2 regions of the Brevibacillus sp. WF146 genome follow, and region 2 is predicted to be linked to the other one. Evidence: a T-box and tRNA genes for the amino acid it is inferred to sense, from the RefSeq annotation. Region 2 holds a T-box; the other holds one or more tRNA genes.

Region 1 (11,869 bases), 790 kb from region 2:
TCGCGGAACAAATAGTCGGAATGTTAGGAAAGAAAGAGGCGATTTCCGACGACATGAAACAGGACATAAAAACCTTGGTACATGAGAAAGAACAGATTGTCCACGTTCAAATCTATCACATGGATGATGTGAAAAGGGAAAACGAAACGGGCATCCACTCCTACCATCGAAATGAAGCGATACCCGCCTACCAGTACGAAAAATCGGTATCGGCGCCTGATTGGATGCTGATGGACCTGGGGTATGATATTGGCGGTGCCGACTGGTACGTGCATATGGAATCAAAGCGGATTTTTCCGGTGATCCCCTTTGTGTTCTTTGTAGGTGCTGCGATTTACGCGACATTGTTCACGATTTGGGCATCGATCAATGCGTATCATCATGGCCGGTTGCACATGGGGTGGATCCTTGTCTTTGCCTTCTGTAACGTGTTGGGGTATTTGGTTTACGAGTGGATGGGGAAACGGGCAGCCAGAAACGAATGGAGATGGCGTCCCCTGCATGAATGAAAGGTGCTTCGATACGTACATGAAAAGGAGCCTGGATTCCCGGCTCCTTTTTTGCGGTCATACGTCGGCGCGGGGCGTAAACGGGGCCGCCCCGAATGCGCCTTGGCTTGTGTCCGGTGGGGAAAGACCGAGCGGATGCCGGAAACCCGCTGCACGATTCGGGGATGCTTGCGTTCCGGAGAGGGTTGCGTGCGGGCGGGGTGTTTCCTGCCGCGTGTTCATTGCGCCGTCTGGGCAGTCCCGTCGTGCACGCTGCCGTCCGGGTCGATCCTGACATGGGTCGAGATGGATTCGATCCGCTTGAGCAGGTGGGCGCCGTCCGCCTCGTTCATCGGCACCGCCTGACCCAACTCCGCGTGGTACGGCAGCATCTTCAGGGTGCAGGCTCCCTGTTTCGTGCACGTCGCCTGCAGCACCATGGTCTCCCAGGTTTTCGGCTCCGCGGCACGCGTAAAAATGAAATTGCCCAAACTGTACGCGATCCACTTGTCGCGGTACGATTCGAACCCCTGCAGTACGTGCGGATGACCGCCGACGACAAGATCGGCGCCGGCGTCGATGTAGGCGCGGGCCAGCTCCTTTTGGTGATCGACGGGGACATCCACTTTCTCCTTGCCCCAATGAGCGATCACGACGACGAGGTCGGCCTCGGGTCGTGCCGTGCGAATCGCTTCCACAGCGCGGGTCGGGTCGTACGAGACGGCGAGCCCCGGCTTGTTTTTGCCGGCGTACCAACTGACTTCCGGAACAACCCGGCTGAAGCCGAAGAACGCGATGGTGATGCCGTTTCGTTCGACAAACACCGGAGCGTACGCGCGGGCTGCATCTGCGCCGGCGCCGACATAGGCGATCCCGTTTTCATCCAGTACGCGAAACGTGTCAAGCAGGCCTTGTACGCCCTGGTCCATGGAATGGTTGTTCGCCAGGTTGACCAGGTCAATCCCGGCCGCTTTCATCGCCGGAACCGCTTCCGGCGGCGACTTGTACACAAAGGTCTTGGCAGCGGGCGTACCGCGCGTGGTCACGGGTGTTTCCAAATTGGCGACGGTAAAATCATCCTGCTGAAACAGCGATGTTACGTGCACAAACGGAAAATCGAAGCCGTTCTCCCTCAACCTCGTTTCCACGTGGCCGGACATCATGGTGTCTCCCGCAAAGCTGAGCGTGACGGTCGGCTCGCCGCCGCTGTCGATGCCTGCCGGTGCCTCGCCGGCTTGTTCCGATTGACCGCTTCCGCTCTGTTGGGGAGTCTCCCTGTGCGGATTCTCCATCCGATACAACCCGAAGAACAGAAGGAACAGCACGCCGAGCATGACGCCGTTGAGCGTCATGTACAAGCGTCTGCGCCGTTTTTTCCTCTGTTCGGCCTTGACCCGTTCCGTTCTGGTCCGATCCATCGCTCTCCCACCTGTAACATCACGGTTTTTCTCTGACAGCACACGCTTCCTCATTATACCATCCTTTACCGCGATCCCCAATGAAAAGCGGCCTATGACGGCCAATATGATGCGCAAGTCCTCCGTTCACGAGCGACCGTATGGTTCCACCCGGCCGTCTTTCCCGTTACCAAAGAATCGTCCATCCGGTCATGAGGCCCAGATGGGGAGACGAATGGGCGATCCGTCGTGGGAAAGCAGCGAAAATACGGCAGTGAACGGCTTCCAAGGCAGCACCCCAAAGTGTTAGAATATTGAAAAAAAGGAGGTCTTTCACATGGAGGAAAAGGTGTCCTTTTTGGAACGGTACAAGCGCGACCACCAGCATCCCGTCAACAAGCTGACCCACGCGTTCGGCATTCCCATGATCGTCATTTCCCTGCCGCTCTTTTTCTGGAGCTGGAAGTGGGCGCTCGGCCTGTTCATCGTCGGGTGGATCTTCCAATTTGTCGGTCACTACGTAGAGGGGAATCCTCCCTCCTTTCTGAAAAATCCCGTCTTTCTGCTGATCGGACCGTGGTGGATTCTGAAGCGGCTGTGGGGGTTTCTCACCGGCCAGCCGTACCGGTGAGGAGGTAATCCACAGCGGACCGGGGTCATGACGAACGGCCGGAGGCGCTTGCTGCGCGCCGGCTGTTTTGTGCCGACACCGTCATGGCGAGACACCGGGCGAACCAAAACCGTGCCGCATCTATTCCGCTCCGGGCGAACCGAAACCGGGCGCATCTTTTCCGCTCCCGGCCCAATTTCCGGCGGGTCTCTCCGTTTTGTGTCCTTGCCTAAAGAACAGGGTTGTTCTCCTTCATACAATAAATCGATCCAGGGACGGAGGGGGGAGAACGGATGGCAAAACCGAAAAAGGCAAAGACGAATCGGGAATCCCGGCAGCATCCCAACCAGTTGAATCTGAAAATCGTCACGTCCGAGACCTGTAAAGTGTGCAAGCAGCCGTGCGCTCGAGGGATGGCGTACGTCGACAAGATGTCGCGCCCGGGGGCGATCGGCTGCGGTGTGCCCTGCATTCTTACGGCTCCCCGGTCTTGATGGAAACGACAGCGCTATCCCGCGCTGTTTGTTTTTTTGGGGGATGGTCTGGAATGAAGGCGACGGCAGGAAAACCTCGCACGGGACGAGCCCTGGTGCCGGTGCCGCCATCCGCGCAGGCGAAAGGCCGATGCAATCGGGGGCGAACAGTTGCAGACGGAGAGCGATGGTCCCTGCGCTGGCTCTGCAGGCCGGGGCAGGACTTGTTTTGGGGAGATGAGAGCTTTCCTGGCCGCAAAAGCCGCGGGGATCTTCGCTGCGTGCGGGGAGAAAGAGGATTTTCGTTCGGCCGTGTGGAAAGCTAGAACGGTACAGTGGAAATCGAGGAGGGGAAACCATGACGGTCAATGTGGCCCACAAGTTTGGAAGCGGATTGAAGCCCCAGGCGTTCATGGACACCATGAGCAAAAACAAGGAAGCCTTTGCCGGGTGGTATCAGGCATTTTCCTGGCCGAGTGAAGAGGAGCGGCAGTTTTTCGCCTCGCTGCGCCACCGTGACGACCTGCGCTGTCTGATTTTGGCCGCCGATTGGTGCGGAGACGTCGTGCGCAATGTGCCCGTCTTGTTCCGCGCGTTGGAAGAGACGGAAATGCCTGTGGAAGTACTGGTGATGGAAGAACATCTCGATCTGATGGACCAGTTTCTCACCATGGGCGGCAGAGCGATTCCCATCGCCATCTTTGCCGACACGGGCGGCCATGTGCTGGGGAAATGGGGACCGCGCCCGCAGCACGTCCAAGCCGTAATGGTTGCCTTCAAACAGCAAAACCCGGACCGCAGCGCGCCGGATTACGAGGAAAAAATCAAGATTGCCCGCGCGGAGATGCTGGAGAAGTACGGCGAGGGAACGGGGTACCAGGCGGTGATTGTCAAAGAACTGAAAGAACTGCTTTCCTCGATCTAGGTGAAAGATGGGCTTCCGGCCGCAACGTGGGGAGGTTCTCTTTCTCTTGCAAGTCCGGTATCGGAACGTATCTGATTTGCGTGCCGGCTGCCCGATGCAGCAAAGAACAACTTCCCCCAAGCCCCGGTCGTTCATCTGGGGACAATAGAGCGACAGAGGGGTTCTTGCGATGGGAGAGCAAACGGGACGGGAGACGCGGCGATCCCGTCTTTCTTTGCGGCAATGAAAGGGCACGCCGGCGCGCTGACCTCAACAGGAAAACGCTGCCCCGACAGTGTAGCGGCCGTACTGAAATCCTCCGGCCAGGCGCGAAACGCGAAACACGACCGGAGGTGCAGCAGAAGGGATGACGATCATGCATTACTACGGAAATGAGACGATTATGTCCCTGGAACAAGTGCTCCGCCTGAAACCAGGGGAAATTCGCATTCTGGAATGGGTACGTACCTATGAGTTCGTGGAGAATCAATGGGGCGTGGACGAGCCGGTCCCGCACTTTCTGGAGATCAAGTGCGAATCGGACGGCGTCCGCATCCGCAAGAACCGCATCACCGATTTTCCCGACTTCGTATGCGAAGCGGAGCAGGTGTTCCCCGACGTGGAGCAGGCGCTGCCGGTTTTTCACGAGTGGGCGAGACGCATTCTCGAAGAACAGGGGAAGTGAAATTTTCTCGGAAATTTTCTATTGACATGCGATAGTTTAATATGATAGATTTAAAAGCGTCTCCTCCTTTTTCACTGAGGATAAAAATGGGAAATGGGAGAGGGCGCTTACCTGCCGGTGTAGCTCAATTGGTAGAGCACCTGACTTGTAATCAGGGGGTTGTGGGTTCGATTCCTATCGCCGGCACCACGGGCATTCATACGGGGAGATAGCGAAGTGGCTAAACGCGGCAGACTGTAAATCTGCTCCCTCTGGGTTCGGCGGTTCGAATCCGTCTCTCCCCACCATTGACGATTTCTCACCAATCTGCTATAACAATATACAGACGTGCCGGTGTGGCGGAATGGCAGACGCGACGGACTCAAAATCCGTTTCCAGCAATGGAGTGGGGGTTCAAGTCCCTTCACCGGCACCATCTTCCCAGCCCAATCCTCTCGCCGATGCGGGTGTAGTTCAATGGTAGAACTCCAGCTTCCCAAGCTGGCGGCGTGGGTTCGATTCCCATCACCCGCTCCATACGAAAAGCCTTGAGAAATCAAGGCTTTTTCTTATTTTCACGGTGAGTGTGTGATGTCAAAAATGACTCGTTGGGGACGAATTGGGGACGGATTTCTTCGGGTCATATTTTTCGAGTGCTGCCGCCACCTCTTTACTTACTTTTTTCGTATCGATCTCGTACATGCCAACGGTGCTTCTGGCTATCTGTAACGGCTATTGGAGTTTACACAAAATCATTGACAGACCCTTTTGATGAGCTTTTTGGTAGTAAATCAGATCATTTCTTATCTTGTTAAACATCCTTGTCACCCAGATTAAGTTATTGATGGCTCAATACAAATTTAACACAACACCCAATTAACTCATCGTTTTTTATAATCGCCAATACGATTTCTGATTGAGATGCAGTTGAGTCCATATAATTGTGTAAAAACGGAGTCTCTTTAAAATAAGAGAGCCATTTCAAAAAACCCTCGGTTAGAATGAAGTTGTCCAGACAACATTCCAGGAGAGGGGATTTTGAAAATGGCTCATTACCAGATTACTGTAGATTCGCAGCTTTTGCAGCAACTATTTCTCGGAAATTCGCAGGATTCGGGGGTGGCCAAGCTGCTGGAATCGGTATTGAATCAGGTATTGCAGGCCCAGGCTACGGAACAGCTTTCTGCGGAACCGTACGAACGTACAGATGAACGTCAAGGTTATCGAAACGGTACATATCCTCATCAATTGACCACGCGTGTGGGAACGGTCACCCTTCGGGTGCCACGAATTCGAAACGGAAAGTTCTCGACAGAAATGTTTGCCCGCTATCAGCGAAGTGAACAAGCCTTGGTTTTAGCTCTCATGGAAATGGTGGTGAATGGGGTATCAACTCGAAAAGTTGCCCAAATCACGGAGGAACTGTGTGGAACCGAATTCTCTAAGTCTACTGTTTCCGACCTGTGTAAACGCCTGGATCCGATTGTAACGGCTTGGAACAACCGAAATCTACGAGAGAGCTTCTATCCATTTCTCATTGTAGATGCCCTCGTTTTAAAGGTGCGTGAAGAGGGGCGTGTACGCTCTCGTGGCGTGATGTTGGCCTACGGGGTGAATAAGGAAGGCTACCGAGAAGTCCTTGGACTGATGCTTGGAGATAGTGAATCAGAGGCCAGTTGGAGTGAGTTTTTTAGCTGGCTGAAAGATCGAGGCTTGCGAGGCGTAGAACTGATTGTGTCCGATCAACATGGTGGGCTCGTACGAGCCATTCGTACTCATTTTCAAGGGGTGACGTGGCAACGGTGTCAGACTCATTTTATGCGAAATATTCTTGACGCCACCCCCAAGCAGCTGCAGGAGGAGTTGTATCCCCGTGTTCGTGCGATTTTGGATGCCCCTGATCTTGAAACGGCACGGTTGTTGTTGCAACAAACGGTGGAAATATACGAGGCCAAAGCTACAAAGGCGATTTCGGTTTTGGAGAATGGTTTTGATGATGCCACAGCCATTCTTCTGCTGCCCGAAAAGTACCGTAAACGACTTCGGACAACAAATGGCATGGAGCGACTCAACGAAGAAATTCGACGACGAGAACGTGTCATTCGCATTTTTCCTAACCGTGAATCGGTTATTCGCCTAATCGGAGCTTTGCTTATGGAGATAGACGAAAAATGGGCAAGTGGCAAAAAGTATCTCGATATGGCAGAGTATTTGGAATGGCGAGAAACTCAGGCAACAAAAGCGGTGTCTAAAGTGACTCGCATTGGCTAATTTATTTCTCTACCGAGGGGAATTTACACACAAATACGGACTTGATCTGAGATGCGGCATCACAAGCAATATGACCAGGAAATAAGTTAACATCATCTACTCGAATGGTTTCCCGTTTACTTGCTGCGGTGCCACATACTCCTTTTCCGAAAGGGATACGCACACATGCAGGGAGTCCTTTAAATGGCCCATGCACCAGCTCATTTCCATCATTGAGATAAAAACCGACGGGTGGCAGACGCCGGCGCAGATCGCAAACAAGATAGGATACCACACGGCATCTTACCAATCTTCCTCTCAAGGCCCTAATGCGCGAGGGATTGGTCAAAAAGAAACCTGATACACGGGGGCAGTACCGACTGACTCTGGGAGGGGCCGCGATCAAGGACAAGGTAGCACACGAAACACACCGGTAAAAAGAAAAAGTCCTCAATGCAAACGAGGACTTAGCCAAAAAGCTTAATATAGTTTTCCGGTATACAGTAGCGGTTTTCCAGTTTGGTCGACGATTAATGTAATATCTCCCGAAGTTGATTGCATGTATTGAACTTTAGTTCTTTTATCGACAATGATTTTGGGGTGGTCTGGTTTTTCTGGATCTTGAAACATGTTAAAAGGGCTTGGCTGACCAACAATTTGGAATTCCTTTTGGTTTGCATTAGCTACCTTCTCATTAAACAGAGGGGATACCAAATTTCCGGCAAGAAATGCAAATGTGAATCCTAGAAAAATTAAGGTCTTCTTCATGAATATCAATCCCTTCACAAAATTATTTTGGATGTTATTAGCAGTCAGTATATTAGACGACAAAGTGAATAAAATGTTTCACTTGTCACATGATTTGTAAAATTAGCGGGTAAGACAGGCAGAAATGAGAGATATCGTTGAAATGGCTGAGTTGATGGGGCAGTTGGGATATCCTACTACGGCTAAAGACATGGAGCACGCTACAAAAATATTAGCGCAGATCCACGTTACTATACTATGGTCGCTGAGTATGAAGGAAAAGTTGTGGACTGTGTGTAGGTTATTTTTACGAACATAACGGAAGCTATGTTCGAATCGTCGCTTTAGTTGTTGACTCAAAAATCAGAAACCAGGGTATAGGTAAAATGCTGGTAAATGAAGCGGAAAAATGGGCAAAAGAACAAGGCGCCATCTCTATCGGATTGAATAGTGGAAATCGGAAAGAGAGGCAAAATGCGCATCGTTTTTACGTAAGCGTCAAATCCTACCCACCTTCAACATCCCAAAAACCTGTGAGATCATGAGGGCATCCTAATCCGGGAGGTTACCTCATGAATGCCAAAGAACAACGCCGCCACGAGTGCTTGCGCGTATCACGGATTTTCGGGCAAGCGGCCTTACAATTTCTGCTTGGTGCGCTGCAAATCAATGTTCAATCAGCCAAATGAAATATTGGCTCTACAAATCGAAAATTGGCAAATCATCGCCTGCATCCACAGGGTCGGCTCCTGCTGCACGTTTTGTGCCGCTTTCCGTAACCGACCAAACAGGTGCTCCTCTTTCTGCGCCATTGCTTGTCGTTCGCATTGGCCAAGTCAGCATCGAGCTTCACCCTGGCTTCAACCCGAAACTGCTGCGTGAAGTCGTTCATGCGCTGAAGTCATCATGTTGACGCTATCCGGCGCCCAGCGTGTTTATTTGGCTTGCGGATCAACTGATTTACGCAAATCCATCGACGGACTGGCCGCACTCGTTCAACAGGGCTTCGGCCTCGACCCATTCTCTCCCTATCTCTTTGTGTTCTGCAACCGTGCGCGGAATAAGCTCAAGATTTTGTACTGGGATCATAATGGCTTTTGGCTCTTTTATCGCCGACTGGAACGCGGCAGGTTTCAGTGGCCGACCGGCAAAGAGGGTACGGTGACGGTCTCCAGCCGAGAGCTTCGCTGGCTTTTGGACGGACTTGCGCTCAGCCAGCGGCAGGCGGAAAGTCCTAGCCGAAACCGTGATTTAGCAACAATTGTTTTTCTTGTTTCGTCGTATTTACCGACAGGGTTGGCGGATGTCCTATCGAATATATAACCCTATGGAAAATCGAGCGAAAACCAGACCGACAAACGAATCACTTAAGCAGCAAGTTGTAACGCTGGAGCAACAAAACGCCGAACTGTCTGCCAAGCTCAAATGGTACGAAGAGCAGTTCCGTCTGGCTCAGCAAAAGCGCTTTGGCGCCTCCAGCGAGAAAACGCATCCGGATCAAATGCAGCTCAATCTGTTCAATGAAGCCGAAGTGCTGGCGACGCCTGAAGGACAAGAGCATTACGTACGAGCGCCGCAAACAAACCGGCAAGCGCGAAACCGATTTGGAAAAGCTGCCGGTTGAGACCGTAACGCATGAGCTTGGGGAAGCGGAACAAATATGTGTGTGCTGCGGCCGTGCGCTTCACGAAATGAGCACCGAGACGCGTAACGAAATCAAGGTCATCCCGGCCGAAGTCAAAGTCGTACGGCATGTGCGCAAGGTATATGCTTGCCGCCGCTGCGAGCGTGAGGAAATCCAGACGCCTTTCGTGACGGCTCCGATGCCAAAGCCGGTCTACCCGGGAAGTTTGGCGTCCCCTTCGAGCATGGCGTATGTCATGATCAGGAAATATGTGGAAAGCCAGCCGCTGTACCGGCAGGAGCAACAGTTTGCCCGCATGGGGCTGACGATCTCTCGGCAGACAATGGCAAACTGGATGATGTACGGGGCGGACAAGTGGTTGTTGCTCTTAACAAGCCGCATGAAGGAGCATCTGCTGAGCCAGGACATCCTGCACGCCGATGAGACGATACTGCAGGTGCTGCGGGAGCCGGGAAAATCCGCTGAAACACAGTCATATCTGTGGCTGTATCGCACCGGACGCATGGGACCGCCAATCGTCTTGTACGATTACCAGCCATCGCGCGGCGGCGAGCATCCCCGAAACTTTCTGGCGGGATTTAGAGGCTATCTGCACGTGGACGGGTATCCCGGCTATCACAAGGTGCAGGGCGTAACGCTGGTCGGATGCTGGGCGCACGCCAGGCGCAAGTTTGACGAGGCGCTGAAGGGGCTGCCCGCCAGTGAATCTACATCTGAAACAACCGCCCAGCTAGGATTGCAATTTTGCAATCAACTGTTTGCCGTTGAGCGGGAACTGAAAAAAGTCTCGCCGGAAGAACGCCGTAACGTCCGAATGGAGCGAAGCAAGCCTGTTTTGGACGCTTATTTGGCATGGCTGCGTCAGCAGCAATCCGAACACTTCCCAAAAGTCTGCTGGGACAGGCGATTGCCTTCAGCTTGAATCAGTGGGACAAGCTGAAGGCGTTCTTGCAAGATGGACGGCTCGAACCGCAGCGAGCGTTCGATTAAGCCGTTTGTGATCGGACGCAAGAACTGGCTTTTTGCGAATACGCCTCGCGGAGCCAAGGCCAGCGCCGTCATCTACAGTGTGATTGAAACCGCGAAAGAAAATGGGCTTAGCCCATACAAGTATCTGACGTACCTATTCGTTGACGAAATCATTTTATCTGCTGTTTGCGCGGATCAAACTTGTCCAGCTTGGATGCAGTCTCCTTTGCCGTGGATACCATGTAAACCGTGGTCAGAGCTTGAGATGCTTTATGGCCATTTCACACATTGCTCAACGTGTCATCAACGGGAGACGAGGTATATACCGACAACAAGAGCAAATACCCGGAAGATTCTGCCAAAGATGGTGACGGCATCTGACGGCTCTCCATCTTTGAATGTCCATCCTTGCGTTAGAAACCACAAGATTTGCGGAGAGATGATGGACAACAGGCCATGCAGAATGAGAAGTACACCAAAAAGGAACATGTTGGCCTCCTTTGGATCATGATAACTACTTTCATGTTACGTTTTTTTGCATGAAACGTTTCGATAGGTTTCGGGTTCTGCTACTTCCAAATACACGGAGGAATGCAAAAAGCCGGACTAACCAGTATAGTCCGGCATTCCTTTCTAAACTTGCTCCATTATTTGAAGAAGAACATGATTGCGTTATGCTTTCTTTTTAAACGCTCGTATAACAGAACGAATCGAAGTATAGAAAAGCAGGACCCAGCCGATCAATATGCCGTAACCGATAATCAATATCAGGATTGGCACGTATTTTGGAGTACTTGGTGAATCAGTAGAAAAACCTGCCATCAGCAGTGGAATGGCAAAAAGCGCCCACGCTGAAGAACCAAGTAGAATCAGGCATCCCCCTGTTAAAACAATCACGATCCAAGCCCATATAGGTTGTTTTCTCTTATTCGTACTCATTGTGAGAACTCTCTCCAGTTGAATGTTGAAAAAATTTGGCAATGGTTTTAAAAGATAGTGTAAATGATTAAGTTCCGTAACACAACCCGATAGGATGGATGGAGGTACGGGAATGGGGATGAAAGTCGGAACGTACGATTCGGACAGTCAGGAGAAGCGGATCAAAGCCGTCCATATCCCGATTACTCAACAGACCAAGAAGGTGCAAAAGGCGGTGTGCCATCACAATCATGAAGCATTGAGCCAAGCGGGAGGACGAACCGGATGCATTTCACTGGACCATCAAGAACGCGGGCTGATTTCCCACAACAGTACCTGAGGCCGTCAGAAGATTGTTTCGACAACGACGCTGCTATCCTATGACAATCACGGTTCCGGCAAGAAATGAGCCGGCCATGATCCTGGGGGACACGGGAAATATAGGAAAGTCGGGAAAGAACGTTCGCGCCACTGGTACCACACGGCGAAACCATGGTAAAATCAACGTGGAAAAATAGAAACCATCTGCTATGAGGAAGAAAACAGAAAAGAGGAAAAAGGATGCAAGCACTCGAATCGCCGCAATGGTTGCATGAATACCTGCCAGACGACCTGCCGGTTAGCGAAAGCCGTTTCGCCGTCAATCATGCTGTTCACGGGGTGGAACAGAATCGCAAGGAGCAGATCCCCAAGGCGCAGGATCTTTCTTTGCAACGGGATCTGTCCAATGAAACAAACGTACACGCCGGTTCCCCCGATGCCCGACTGTACGCCGGATGCGGGAGAGTCGGGTACCCCGATGAC
Region 2 (11,869 bases):
CAAGCCGTCCCGCCGCGCCTTTTTGCAGGCGGTCCGGGACATGAACGTGACGATCGCGGAGACGGTTGTGATCGGCGACCAGTTGTTTACCGACGTGCTGGGAGGCAACCGGCTCGGTTTTCATACCATCCTAGTCGTCCCCGTTGCCGAGACGGACGGGTTTTGGACGCGGATCAACCGCCGGATGGAACGGGTGGCGTTATACTGGATGCGCAGGAAAGGAATGATTACGTGGAAGACAAAATCGTGAACGAACAAACGCCGGGGACGTGCGCAGGCTGCGGCGTGGCCATTCAGACGGAGGACCCGAAACGGCCGGGGTACGCGCCGGCGTCGGCCCTCGCCCGGGAAACCGTCATCTGCCAGCGCTGTTTCCGGATCAAGCACTACAATGAAGTGGCGCCGGTCAGCATGGAGGACGACGACTTCTTGCGGATTCTGCACGGCATCGGCGCGACCGACAGCCTCGTGGTGATGGTGGTCGACATCTTCGACTTCCAGGGGTCGTGGCTGAGGGGCTTGCCCCGTTTTGTCGGCAAGAACCCCATTTTGCTGGTCGGCAACAAGGTGGATCTGCTGCCCAAAAACATCAACCTGAACCGCGTCCGCAACTGGATGCAGCACGAGGCGAAAGAGCGCGGACTGCGCCCGGCGGACGTCATCCTGGTCAGCGCGCAAAAAGGCGTCAACATCGACGAGCTCCTGGCGCGGATCGGCGAGTTGCGGCGCGGGCGGGACGTCTACATCGTTGGGGTCACCAACGTCGGCAAGTCGACCTTGATCAACCGCATTCTGCACGACTACGGTTCGGCCGACTTGGAAATCACCACGTCACCGTTCCCCGGCACGACGCTGGACAAGATCGAAATTCCGCTGGAAGACGGACGCTCCATCTACGACACGCCCGGGATCATCAACCGCGACCAGATCGGCCACATGGTGTCGCCGCAGGACCTGCGCAGGATTACGCCCACGGCGCGGATCAACCCCAAGGTCTACCAGTTGAACGACAGACAGACGCTGTTTTTGGGAGGACTGGCCCGCATCGATTTTGTCCGCGGCCAGCACCAGCCGTTCGTCGTCTACGTGGCCAACAACCTGTACATTCACCGCACCAAGCTGGAGAATGCCGACGAGGTCATGGCCAAGCACCACGGGGAACTGCTTGCTCCGCCCACAGGAGCGGAGGCGGCCCAGGCGCTGCCCCCCTTTGTCAAGCATACGTTCAAGATCCCGCCTGCGGGCGCGACGGACATCGTCATTTCCGGATTGGGCTGGGTCAGCCTGCGGGGCAAGCACGAGGCGCACGTCGTCGTGCACGCGCCCAAGGGCGTCAGCGTCGGGATGAGAAAAGGCCTGATTTGAAGCGGCGGTGGTTTTTCGCCTGCCGCCTGCCCTGTCATATGCTACAGAAAGAGCAGCAGAGGGGAAGGAGATCCGCATGATCACGAGCAAAACACAGTTGGTTGGCCTGTTGGGCCATCCGGTTTCGCATTCGCAATCGCCGCTGATGCACAACGCCGCCTTTTCCGAAAAAGGGCTGAATTTTGCCTACGCCGCTTTTGATGTGGAACCGGAGCGCTTGGAGGAAGCGGTGGCCGGCATTCGCGCGCTGGGGATCAAAGGGGTCAACGTGACCATTCCCCACAAGGTGGCGATCATGCCGATGCTGGACGAGATCGATCCCCTGGCCCAGCGGATCGGCGCGGTGAACACCGTCGTCAACCGGGACGGCCGCCTGATCGGCTACAACACCGACGGCACGGGCTACGTCCGTTCCCTGGTGGAGGAGACGGGGATTGACTTGCGCGAGCAGGTTGTCACCATGATGGGGGCCGGGGGAGCGGCCCGCGCCGTCGCCTTCACCCTGGCCGAACAGGGCGTTCGCGAGATCCGGATCATCAACCGCTCGCGGGAACGAGCGGCGCTCCTGGCGGAACACGTGGGAACGATCGTGCCCACCTCGGTGATCGATCCGGCGGACGGAAAAGCGGCGATTGCCGACGCCACGCTGCTGATCAACACCACGTCGATCGGCATGCACCCGCAGGTGGACGAGATGCCGGTGCAGGCGGAATGGCTGCACCCCGGTCTGATCGTCAGCGATCTGATTTACAACCCGCTGGAGACCCGTCTGCTGAAAGAGGCGCGCGCGTGCGGTGCACGCGTCCATTCCGGCGTGGGCATGTTCGTTAACCAGGGAGCGCTCGCGTTTGAACTGTGGACGGGGCAGGCGGCGCCCGCCGAGACGATGCGGGACATTGTTTTGCAGCAGCTTACGAAGACTAGTTCATGACGATAGACGTCAGAGAAGGAGGCAAGCCGATGCTCACCGGCAAGCAGAAGCGTTTTTTGCGGGCGCAGGCCCATCATCTCACCCCGATTTTTCAGGTGGGAAAAGGCGGCGTCAACGACAACATGATTACGCAGATCAAAGAGGCGCTGGAAGCGCGGGAACTGATCAAGGTGTCCATCCTGCAGAACAATCTGGATGACAAACACGAGGTGGCGGAAGCCCTGGCGGCGGGAGCGGAGGCCGAACTGGTGCAGCTCATCGGCCATACCGTCGTGCTTTACAAGGAGTCCCGGGAAAACAAGACGATCGAGCTGCCGTAAGCCATGGAACAGCGGGAAAAGCAGATCGGCATCATGGGCGGCACGTTTGACCCGATTCACTGCGGCCATCTCCTCGCCGCGGAGCAGGCCCGGGAACAGATGGGGCTGGACGAAGTCTGGTTCATGCCGGCCCGGATCCCGCCGCACAAGACGAGATCGGGCATCACGCCGGCGGAACACCGGCTGCGCATGGTGGAACTGGCTGTCGCGGACCATCCGGCGTTTCGCGTGACCGACGTGGAACTGCGGCGGGAGGGGCCGTCCTACACCTACGACACGATGCGCCACTTGGTGTCCGCGTATCCGGACTGCCGCTTTTCGTTTATCGTCGGGGCCGACATGGTGGAGCTCCTGCCCAAGTGGTACCGTTTTGCCGAGCTGATCCGGCTGGTCCGGTTTATCGGGCTGGCGCGGCCGGGGACACGGCTGGACTGTCGGGCGCACGAAGCGTACGTCAGCTTCGTGGAGATGCCGGCCTGGGACATCTCGTCCTCGCTGATCCGGCAAAAAGCGGCCGCGGGCAGGAGCATCCGCTACCTGGTCCCGCCGGCCGTAGAGCGTTATATAAAGGAGCACGGGTTATATGAACGGAGCGATTGATCGGGAGGCGCTGCTCGCGAAGGTGCGCGCCCAAATGCATGACAAGCGGTACCGCCACATCCTGGGAGTGGCGGAGTCGGCGAGACGGCTGGCGGAGCGCTTCGGCGCCGATCCGGACAAGGCGGAGCTGGCCGGCTACCTGCACGACTACTGCAAGTGCTGGCCGGTGGAGCAAATGCGCGACATCCTCGTCCGCCACGACATGCCGCGCGAGCTTCTGGAGGGGGAAAAAGAGCTGTGGCACGCGTTTGCCGGTGCCATCGTCATCCAGACGGAGCTCGGCGTGACCGATCCGGAGATTCTGCAGGCCGTCCGCTACCACACGACCGGCCGTCCGGGGATGAGCCTGTTAGAAAAGGTGGTCTGTGTGGCAGACTATATAGAACCGAACCGGGATTTCCCCGGGGTGGAGATGATTCGCGCCCTGGCCGAGCAGGATCTGGACGAAGCGCTGGCGTGCGCGCTCGGGGGCACGATCCAGCATTTGATCGACAGGCGGAAAACGGTGTATCCGTTGACGCTCTTGGCATACAACGATCTCGTATCCCGCAGGGATGCACAAGGAGGAGTTTGATGGTTAAAACGGTGGAAGACCTGGCACGCCTGGTGGTAAAAGCTGCGGAAGAGAAAAAGGCGGAAAACCTGATCGTTCTGGACATCAGCAAACAGTCCGTGATCGCCGACTATTTCGTGATCTGCCACGGCAACAACGAGCGCCAGGTTCAGGCGATTGTCAACGAGATTCGCGATCAGGCGCACAAACACGGCTACAACGTCCGCGGCATCGAGGGGGCGGACGAGGGACGCTGGGTACTGGTTGACCTGGAAGACGTGGTCATTCACGTGTTCCACCGCGAAGAACGGGAGTTTTACAATCTGGAGCGGCTCTGGGGAGACGCGCCGGCGGTCTCCTTTGGAGAGCAGGGCTGACGGCGATGGCGTACGCGCATTTGGCGGCCGTCTACGATAGGCTGATGGCCGATTCTCCCTACGATCAATGGCTGGATTGGCTGGAGCGGGTCTGGGAAAAACGGGGAAAACCCCGGCAGGTGATCGACCTTGGCTGTGGAACGGGCAGCATAGCCATTCCGCTCGCCAAGCGCGGTTACCGGGTGACGGGGGTGGACCTCTCGGCGGAAATGCTGGCGGTGGCCTACGATAAAATGAAGCGGGAGCAGGTTCAGGTCACCTGGGTGGAGCAGGACATGCGGGAGCTGGATCTGCCCGCGGCCGACGCCGTCATTTCCCTGTGCGACTCGCTCAGCTATCTGACGGAAGAGGAAGACGTCAAGCGGACGTTTGCCCGTGTCTATCAGCATCTGAATCCCGGCGGCACGTTCTTGTTCGACGTTCACAGCCCCTACAAGATGCTCCACGTGTTTGGCAATCAGACGTTTACGCTGGTCGAAGACGAAGTTTCGTACATTTGGCAATGTTTCTGCGACCCGATTCGGCTGGAGGTGGAGCACCAGCTCACCTTTTTCCTGCGCCAGCCGGACGGGCTGTACCAGCGGGTGGAGGAGGAGCACTGGCAGCGGGCGTACCAGCCGGTTCAGATGATGCGCTGGCTGGCGGACGCGGGGTTTGACGAGGTGGAGATCACGGCCGATTTCACCGGCCTTCCGCCGCACGAAACCAGCGAACGGCTGTTTTTCGCCGCCCGTCGACCCGAGCGTTGACACGGTTGGTACGGATTGTCTATAATCGGAATACAACCGCAAACGTGAGAATGCGTTGAAGAGGAGTAGTACGAAAGGCAACCACGGCATCAGAGAGTTGACGGCAGGTGCGAGTCAACCCGTGACTTTCCGAACTCGCCTCGAAGCACTCCGCCCGAAGGCCGGCTGGTTCCGCCGGCTGCGTAAGGAGGAGCGTCTCGTCCGCGATAGGGACATCAAGCGGGTGAACGATTCGTTCGCCAATCAGGGTGGTACCGCGGGAGCGTCTGAATCCTCTCGTCCCTTTCGGCCGTGCGCCGGGGGCGGGAGGTTTTCTTATTATCGTTATCTTTTCACGATGGGAGTGCGTCACAATGGTTTACAATCATCACGAGATCGAAAAAAAGTGGCAGGAATACTGGGAGAAGAACAAAACGTTTAAAACCCTGGAAGACAAGAGCAAGAAGAAGTTTTACGCGCTCGACATGTTTCCGTATCCGTCCGGCGCGGGGCTGCACGTCGGCCATCCGGAGGGCTATACGGCTACCGACATCCTGGCCCGGATGAAGCGGATGCAGGGCTACAACGTGCTCCATCCGATGGGGTGGGACGCCTTTGGCCTGCCGGCCGAACAGTACGCGCTCGACACCGGAAACGATCCGGCGGAGTTTACGCAGCGCAACATCGACAACTTCCGCCGGCAGATCAAATCCCTGGGCTTTTCCTACGACTGGGATCGCGAGGTAAACACGACCGACCCCAACTATTACAAATGGACCCAGTGGATCTTTACGAAGCTCTACGAACACGGGCTGGCCTACATCGATGAAGTGCCGGTAAACTGGTGCCCCGCGTTGGGAACCGTGCTGGCCAACGAGGAAGTCATCGACGGGAAGAGCGAGCGCGGCGGCCACCCGGTGGAGCGCCGCCCGATGAAGCAGTGGGTGCTGAAAATCACGGCCTACGCCGACCGCCTGCTGGAAGACCTGGAAGAACTGGATTGGCCGGAGAGCATCAAGGAGATGCAGCGCAACTGGATCGGCCGCTCGGAAGGGGCGGAGGTCGTCTTCGGGATCGAGGGTCACGACGCGACCGTCACCGTCTTTACCACCCGCCCGGATACGCTGTTCGGCGCCACCTATGTGGTGCTCGCGCCGGAGCACAAGCTGGTGAAAACTATCACGACGCCGGAACAGCAGCAGGCGGTGGAGGCGTACCTGGAGCAGACCAAACGGAAGAGCGATCTGGAGCGCACCGACCTGGCCAAGGAAAAAACCGGGGTGTTTACCGGCGCGTACGCGATCAATCCGGTAAACGGGGAGCGGCTGCCGATCTGGATCGCCGACTACGTGCTGATCAGCTACGGCACGGGCTCCATCATGGCGGTGCCGGCGCACGATGAGCGCGACTACGAATTTGCCCAAAAGTACGGCCTGCCGATCAAGGAAGTGATCGTCGGCGGAGACGTGACCAAAGCGGCCTACACCGGCGACGGCGAGCACGTCAATTCCGGCTTCCTGAACGGGCTGAACAAGGAGCAGGCGATCAACAAGATGATCGAATGGCTGGAGGAAAACGGCAAGGGAGCGCGCAAAGTGTCCTACCGCCTGCGCGATTGGCTGTTCAGCCGTCAGCGCTACTGGGGTGAGCCGATTCCGATCATCCACCTGGAAGACGGAACGATGAAAGTGGTGCCGGAAGAGGAGCTCCCGGTCGTCCTACCGAAGACGAAGGAAATCAAGCCGTCCGGCACGGGCGAATCGCCGCTCGCCAACATCACGGAATGGGTCAACGTCGTCGACAAGGAAACGGGGCTGAAGGGACGCCGCGAGACCAACACGATGCCGCAATGGGCGGGAAGCTGCTGGTACTACCTGCGCTATATCGATCCGCACAACGACCAGCAGTTGGCCGACCCGGAAAAACTGAAGGAATGGCTGCCCGTTGACATCTACATCGGCGGGGCGGAACACGCCGTGCTCCACCTGCTCTACGCCCGCTTCTGGCACAAGTTCCTGTACGACATCGGCGTCGTGCCGACGAAAGAACCGTTCCAGAAGCTGTTCAACCAGGGCATGATCCTCGGCGAGAACAACGAAAAGATGAGCAAGTCCAAAGGAAACGTGGTCAATCCGGACGAGATCGTGCAGAGCCACGGCGCCGACACGCTCCGCCTGTACGAAATGTTCATGGGGCCGCTGGACGCCTCCATCGCCTGGTCCACCAAAGGGCTTGACGGGGCGCGACGTTTCCTCGACCGCGTATGGCGCCTGTTCGTCGACGACAACGGCCGCTTGAACGAAAAAATCAAGGAGAACTGCGAATCGGCCGCACTGGAGCGCGTGTACCATCAAACCGTGAAAAAGGTGACCGAAGACTACGAGGCGCTCCGCTTCAACACGGGCATTTCGCAGTTGATGATCTTCGTCAACGAAGCCTACCGGGCGGAAGTGCTGCCGAAGAAATACATGGAAGGCTTCGTCAAGCTGCTGTCGCCCATCTGCCCGCACATCGGTGAAGAGCTGTGGGAAAAACTGGGCCACACCGATACGATTGCGTACGAGCCGTGGCCGGAGTACGATGAATCCAAGCTGGTGGAAGACGAAGTGGAAATCGTGCTGCAGATCAACGGCAAAAACAGGGAAAAGCTGCGCATCCCGGCCGACGCGACCAAAGAGCAGATGGAAGAACTGGCCGTCAGCAACGAGACGATCAAGGAACTGACCAGCGGCAAAACGATCGTGAAAGTGATCGCCGTCCCCGGCAAACTGGTCAACATCGTGGTCAAGTAACAGGTACGCATCCATTCCTGCATGCTTCACAGCGGAAGCACGGAAGACAATAGGCAGCACGGAAGATACAGGAGGCAAACGCATCTACCAGAAGAGGCGCGTTCCGGCAGGGAACGCGCCTTTTTGGTTTGGTGCGTCAGTCAGGCGGCACCTCAAGATGGCGGGCCATGTACTCGCGATCTTCGGCAAATTTGGCGTGCGTCCGTTCAAACACCTGCTGGAACAGGCCGGGAACGGCTTCGCGCAGGGGGATCAGCCCTTCGCCAGTGATGCCGCCCGGCACGCACACCCGCTCCTGCAGGGCAGACAGCGTAAACATCTCCTGTTTCAGCAGGTCTGCCATTCCGATGAGCATCTGGGACGTCAGATAAGAGGCGGCTTCGGCGGAGATGCCGGTTTTCTCGACGGCGGCCTCGATCATCTGGCTCAGGATATAGCTGAGAAAGGCCGGGCCGCAGCTGCTGATGTCGGACGCGATGCGCAAAAACGGCTCCGCCACTTCCACCGGATGGCTGATCTGGGAGAAGAGGGTCAGAATTCGTTCCCGCGTGTCACTGTCGATTCTCGACCCGAATTCGAAGAGGCTGACGCCGCTGCCGGCGGCATTCGTAATGCTGGGCACCACTCTGGCTACGGCGCAGGGGACGAGCGTTTCCAACTGCTTCAGACTGACGGGGCTGGTGATCGTAAGCAGGGTGTGTTCCGGTGTGAGCGCCGGAAGCGTCTGTGCCAAGGCTTGCCTGTATTCGAACGGTTTGACGCACAGCAGCAGCATTCGGGCATCGCGGGCCACGTCGGCGTTGCTGGCCGCCACGGTCAGACCGGGGTGACGTTCGGCCAACCATTCCGCTTTGGCGGGGGTGCGATTGCTCGCGATGATCTGGCCGGGAGACAGGGCTTTGGCCGCGAGCAGGGCTTCGATCAGGATGCTGCCCATGCTGCCCGTGCCGATAAACCCGATCCTGTCCATGTCCATTCCTCCCTCGCTGGTTCTCTCCCCATTGTATGTGCACAGGAGACGGAACATGACCATCACTAGCGGACACGGACGAGGTCTTTTAGCCGTTGGTACAGCTTGTCGCCGATGCCGCTGATCCGTTTCAGCTCCTCCGGCGAACGGAACGCCCCGTTTTCCGTCCGGTAGGCCAGGATCGCCTTGGCCCGCGCTTCGCCGATTCCGGGCAGCGTCATCAATTCCTCCAGACCGGCGGTGTTCAGATTGACGGGTTGTGCGCCGCCGGCCTTCCCGCTGCCGGAAACGCCGGTGGAGCTTCCCGCAGCCAGGCTGCCGCCCGGACTGCCCGCTCCCACGCTTCCGGCGCCTGCCCCCGCGATTGCGGAAAGAGCCGCCGTCTGGCCGCAGGGAGAGGCAGGGCTGCCTTTGGCCGGCACCACGACGGCGCTGCCGTCCGTTAGCGGCTCGGCCAGATTGATCCGCTCCACGTCCGCATCCGGCGCGGCTCCCCCCGCCCGGGCAATGGCGTCGGCTACTCGCGCTCCGGCCTCAAACCGGTACAGGCCGGGCTGCTTTACCTTTCCTTTGACGTCCACGAACAGGGGCGGAGCTCCGGTATCGGGCGGCCGCCCAAGCTCTACCGCATCCTGCTGAAGGGAACGTTCGTCCCCAGCCGCGTCTGGTTCGCCGGAAGGACGCGTTTCCCCGGCAGAGGGAGACGGCTTGTCCTCCGCTGCGGCGGCCACTTCTCGCAGCGGCAGTTCCGCTGTGCTCCCGGCCTGCTGTTCTCCGTACAGCCAAACACTAATTCCCGCAAACAGGATCACTGCAGCGGCGATTGCGATGCGTCGGTATCGTTCCCACCATTCGTACAACATGAAAAAACCCCCCTTGCGTCTCGTCCGGCCATGCCGCGAGGGCTTCAACGGCTCTCTACCCGGATGCTACAAAAAGACAGCGGGGATGTGCAAATGATTCGGAAAGGGTGGAGCAATCATAAGTTGTAGCCTGCGCTTCCATCAATAAAAAACATGGCAGGGAGAACAAAAATAACGTTCTAGACTGCCACGTTTTATTGAACGATCGCTACCCGATAGCGGAATGATCTGACCTCTCATTCATGGGACGGTTCTCCGCTCCATCTGTAGCGGCAAGGGCCTCACGCACCACGGCTTTTCATAAGGTTCATACTTTTCTGACGACTGGAACCCATAACTCATTTTTATTCTCTTCGATAGGCAAATAGCATTCAATTGCGGGCAAGTCAGCAAGATCATAGGTTGATACGGGAAGCCACTCCGTATATAGACGTTTCCAGATGTCTTGAATACCATCCGGGGATCCAGGTGCTTCAAATACCGCCCAAGCAGCTTCCGGAACGTTCATTCTTATCATACCTTCCGGAGGAACTTGATCAGACACGATAGCTAATAGGTAGTCGAATTCTTCATTTTTTCCCCATTCTCCATTCGCACAAACCCCTAAAATACCTCGTAACTTGTGGGTAGCATTACGAATCTCCCACAGTTTCTCGAAGACGCCCTTCTCTCTTGCACCAGTCCATATTCCAGGCACTAGGCGAAAAGCATTTTCTGTGTTGACACGTTCCTTTACACCAACAATTGTAAATCCACTGAGTTCTTCAATCCTGTAGTTCATTTCCGCAACTCCTTTGATTGAGAATTGAAAGGTCATTCGTGGATAGGCTTTCAGTTTGGTTCCTACGTTACGTGCAGCAGTCGGCGTAGTGCCGTGTAGATTTTGAAACGCACGGGCAAAAGCCTCGGGTGAATCGTAGCCATACTTGAGCGCAACATCAATTACTTTTATATTGCTGCTTTGAAGTTCAAAAGCCGCTAACGTGAGACGCCGTCGTCGAATATATTCAGACAAAGAAACATCAGTCATAAAAGAGAACATGCGTTGAAAATGGTAGGCGGAGCAACACGCGACTTTGGCTACTTCAGCGTAAGCAATATCTTCGGTAAGATGATCTTCGATATAGCGAATTGCCTCATTCATTCTGGAGACCCAATCCATCCTCATAACCATCCTTTCGCCATTCAATATAAAGCAATCGAAATAACAAGGTCTTGCATTTCGTGCACAATATTGCAAGATAACAACGAATAGACGTACTTGTGCCATGTTCTTTCCAGCAGTTATAAAACCGAATCAAATGGAAAACGAAGACATATATCATATTCGTAACACAGTACCAAGCCTCCTTTTACGAGGGTTTTTCATACGTCTGGCTTGTGTTAGCAATGGAAGTTCATGATGATTTGTTTTCAGCAGCTGCTCCAAGATACTTTTTGAAAAATAAAAAACTTGCATCTAGGCAAGTTCATCAAATAAAGATATAGCCGTCTTCACGTTGCAAACAGGGGGAAAACGGGCTCATTGAAAAAGGCCCCGCCCGGAGTCGTTCCGGGCGAAGCCGTTGGGTTCGGGTACCGCTATTATCCGATGTGCTCCAGCGATTCCTTTTTGCGGCGGATTTCCACGCTGGGGCTGACATACGGCCCGAAGCTGTATTTCTGCTCGATAAAGATCTGATGCCACAGCATGAAGATCAAAATCGTCCAGATCTTGCGGCTGTAGTCGGCGTTGCCTTCGCGATGCTCATCCAGCATGTACAGGACGTACGCCTTGTTGATCAGATCGTCCACCTTGGATTCGAAGATGATCTCCTTTGCCCACTTGTAAAAGTGGTTTTTCAGCCAGTGGCGCGTCGGCACGGGGAAGCCCAGCTTTTTGCGCGTCTTGATTTCCGGCGGGAGAAAATCTTTCATCGCTTCCCGCAGCACGTGCTTGGTGGTGCCGTTGGCGATCTTGTACTTGGTCGGGATGGTGGCGGCAAATTCAAACACCTTGACGTCGATGAACGGAACGCGCAGTTCCAGCGAGTTGGCCATCGTCATCTTGTCCGCTTTCATCAGGATGTTGCCGCGCAGCCAGGTGTGAATGTCCAGGTACTGCATTTTGGTGACGTCGTCGTACTCGCTGGCCCGCTTGTAGATGTCTTCCGTAATCGTCCACGGGGAGCGGTACTCCTCGGAGCGGCGAATGTCTGCCATGACGACCCGTTCCTTCATCTCTTCGCTGAAGATCAGGGCGTTGCCGAAGAAGCGTTCTTCCACCGTCTTCGAACCGCGGATCAGGAAGTTTTTGCCCTTGACCTGATCCGGCAGCTTTTCCGCCAGGTAGCGGATGGAATGGCGCATCCAGCCGGGCATCCGGGAGAA

What was found. A T-box is a leader RNA that pairs with one kind of tRNA and senses whether it is charged. The one in region 2 lies ahead of leuS (leucine--tRNA ligase), so its partner is inferred to be a tRNA-Leu.
Region 1: it encodes a tRNA-Leu, which carries the amino acid that the T-box ahead of leuS (leucine--tRNA ligase) is inferred to sense. The anticodon was not compared.

The regions. Positions count from the first base shown of each region.
Region 1 covers NZ_CP109943.1:2,383,969-2,395,837, forward strand. Annotated here, with positions in the region: gene A6764_RS11800 (hypothetical protein) at 54-509, shown strand; gene A6764_RS11805 (CapA family protein) at 728-1,906, opposite strand; gene A6764_RS11810 (Mpo1-like protein) at 2,223-2,516, shown strand; gene A6764_RS11815 (hypothetical protein) at 2,789-2,989, shown strand; gene A6764_RS11820 (thioredoxin family protein) at 3,327-3,893, shown strand; gene A6764_RS11825 (hypothetical protein) at 4,249-4,557, shown strand; tRNA gene A6764_RS11830 (tRNA-Thr) at 4,671-4,746, shown strand; tRNA gene A6764_RS11835 (tRNA-Tyr) at 4,760-4,844, shown strand; tRNA gene A6764_RS11840 (tRNA-Leu) at 4,887-4,972, shown strand; tRNA gene A6764_RS11845 (tRNA-Gly) at 5,000-5,073, shown strand; gene A6764_RS11850 (IS256 family transposase) at 5,581-6,807, shown strand; partial or broken gene A6764_RS11855 (GAF domain-containing protein) at 6,842-7,036, opposite strand; gene A6764_RS11860 (DUF6440 family protein) at 7,267-7,554, opposite strand; gene A6764_RS11865 (GNAT family N-acetyltransferase) at 7,869-8,078, shown strand; gene tnpA (IS66 family insertion sequence element accessory protein TnpA) at 8,177-8,446, shown strand; gene tnpB (IS66 family insertion sequence element accessory protein TnpB) at 8,440-8,856, shown strand; partial or broken gene tnpC (IS66 family transposase) at 8,861-10,310, shown strand; gene A6764_RS22425 (DUF6199 family natural product biosynthesis protein) at 10,451-10,636, opposite strand; gene A6764_RS11880 (hypothetical protein) at 10,820-11,086, opposite strand; gene A6764_RS11885 (hypothetical protein) at 11,199-11,405, shown strand; gene A6764_RS11890 (hypothetical protein) at 11,627-11,869, shown strand, end outside.
Region 2 covers NZ_CP109943.1:3,175,998-3,187,866, reverse strand. Annotated here, with positions in the region: gene A6764_RS15895 (YqeG family HAD IIIA-type phosphatase) at 1-250, shown strand, start outside; gene yqeH (ribosome biogenesis GTPase YqeH) at 247-1,365, shown strand; gene A6764_RS15885 (shikimate dehydrogenase) at 1,442-2,296, shown strand; gene yhbY (ribosome assembly RNA-binding protein YhbY) at 2,326-2,616, shown strand; gene A6764_RS15875 (nicotinate-nucleotide adenylyltransferase) at 2,620-3,216, shown strand; gene yqeK (bis(5'-nucleosyl)-tetraphosphatase (symmetrical) YqeK) at 3,200-3,790, shown strand; gene rsfS (ribosome silencing factor) at 3,790-4,146, shown strand; gene A6764_RS15860 (class I SAM-dependent DNA methyltransferase) at 4,152-4,895, shown strand; T-box leader at 4,942-5,182, shown strand; gene leuS (leucine--tRNA ligase) at 5,249-7,666, shown strand; gene comER (late competence protein ComER) at 7,803-8,636, opposite strand; gene A6764_RS15845 (helix-hairpin-helix domain-containing protein) at 8,702-9,499, opposite strand; gene A6764_RS15840 (AraC family transcriptional regulator) at 9,807-10,661, opposite strand; gene asnB (asparagine synthase (glutamine-hydrolyzing)) at 11,084-11,869, opposite strand, start outside.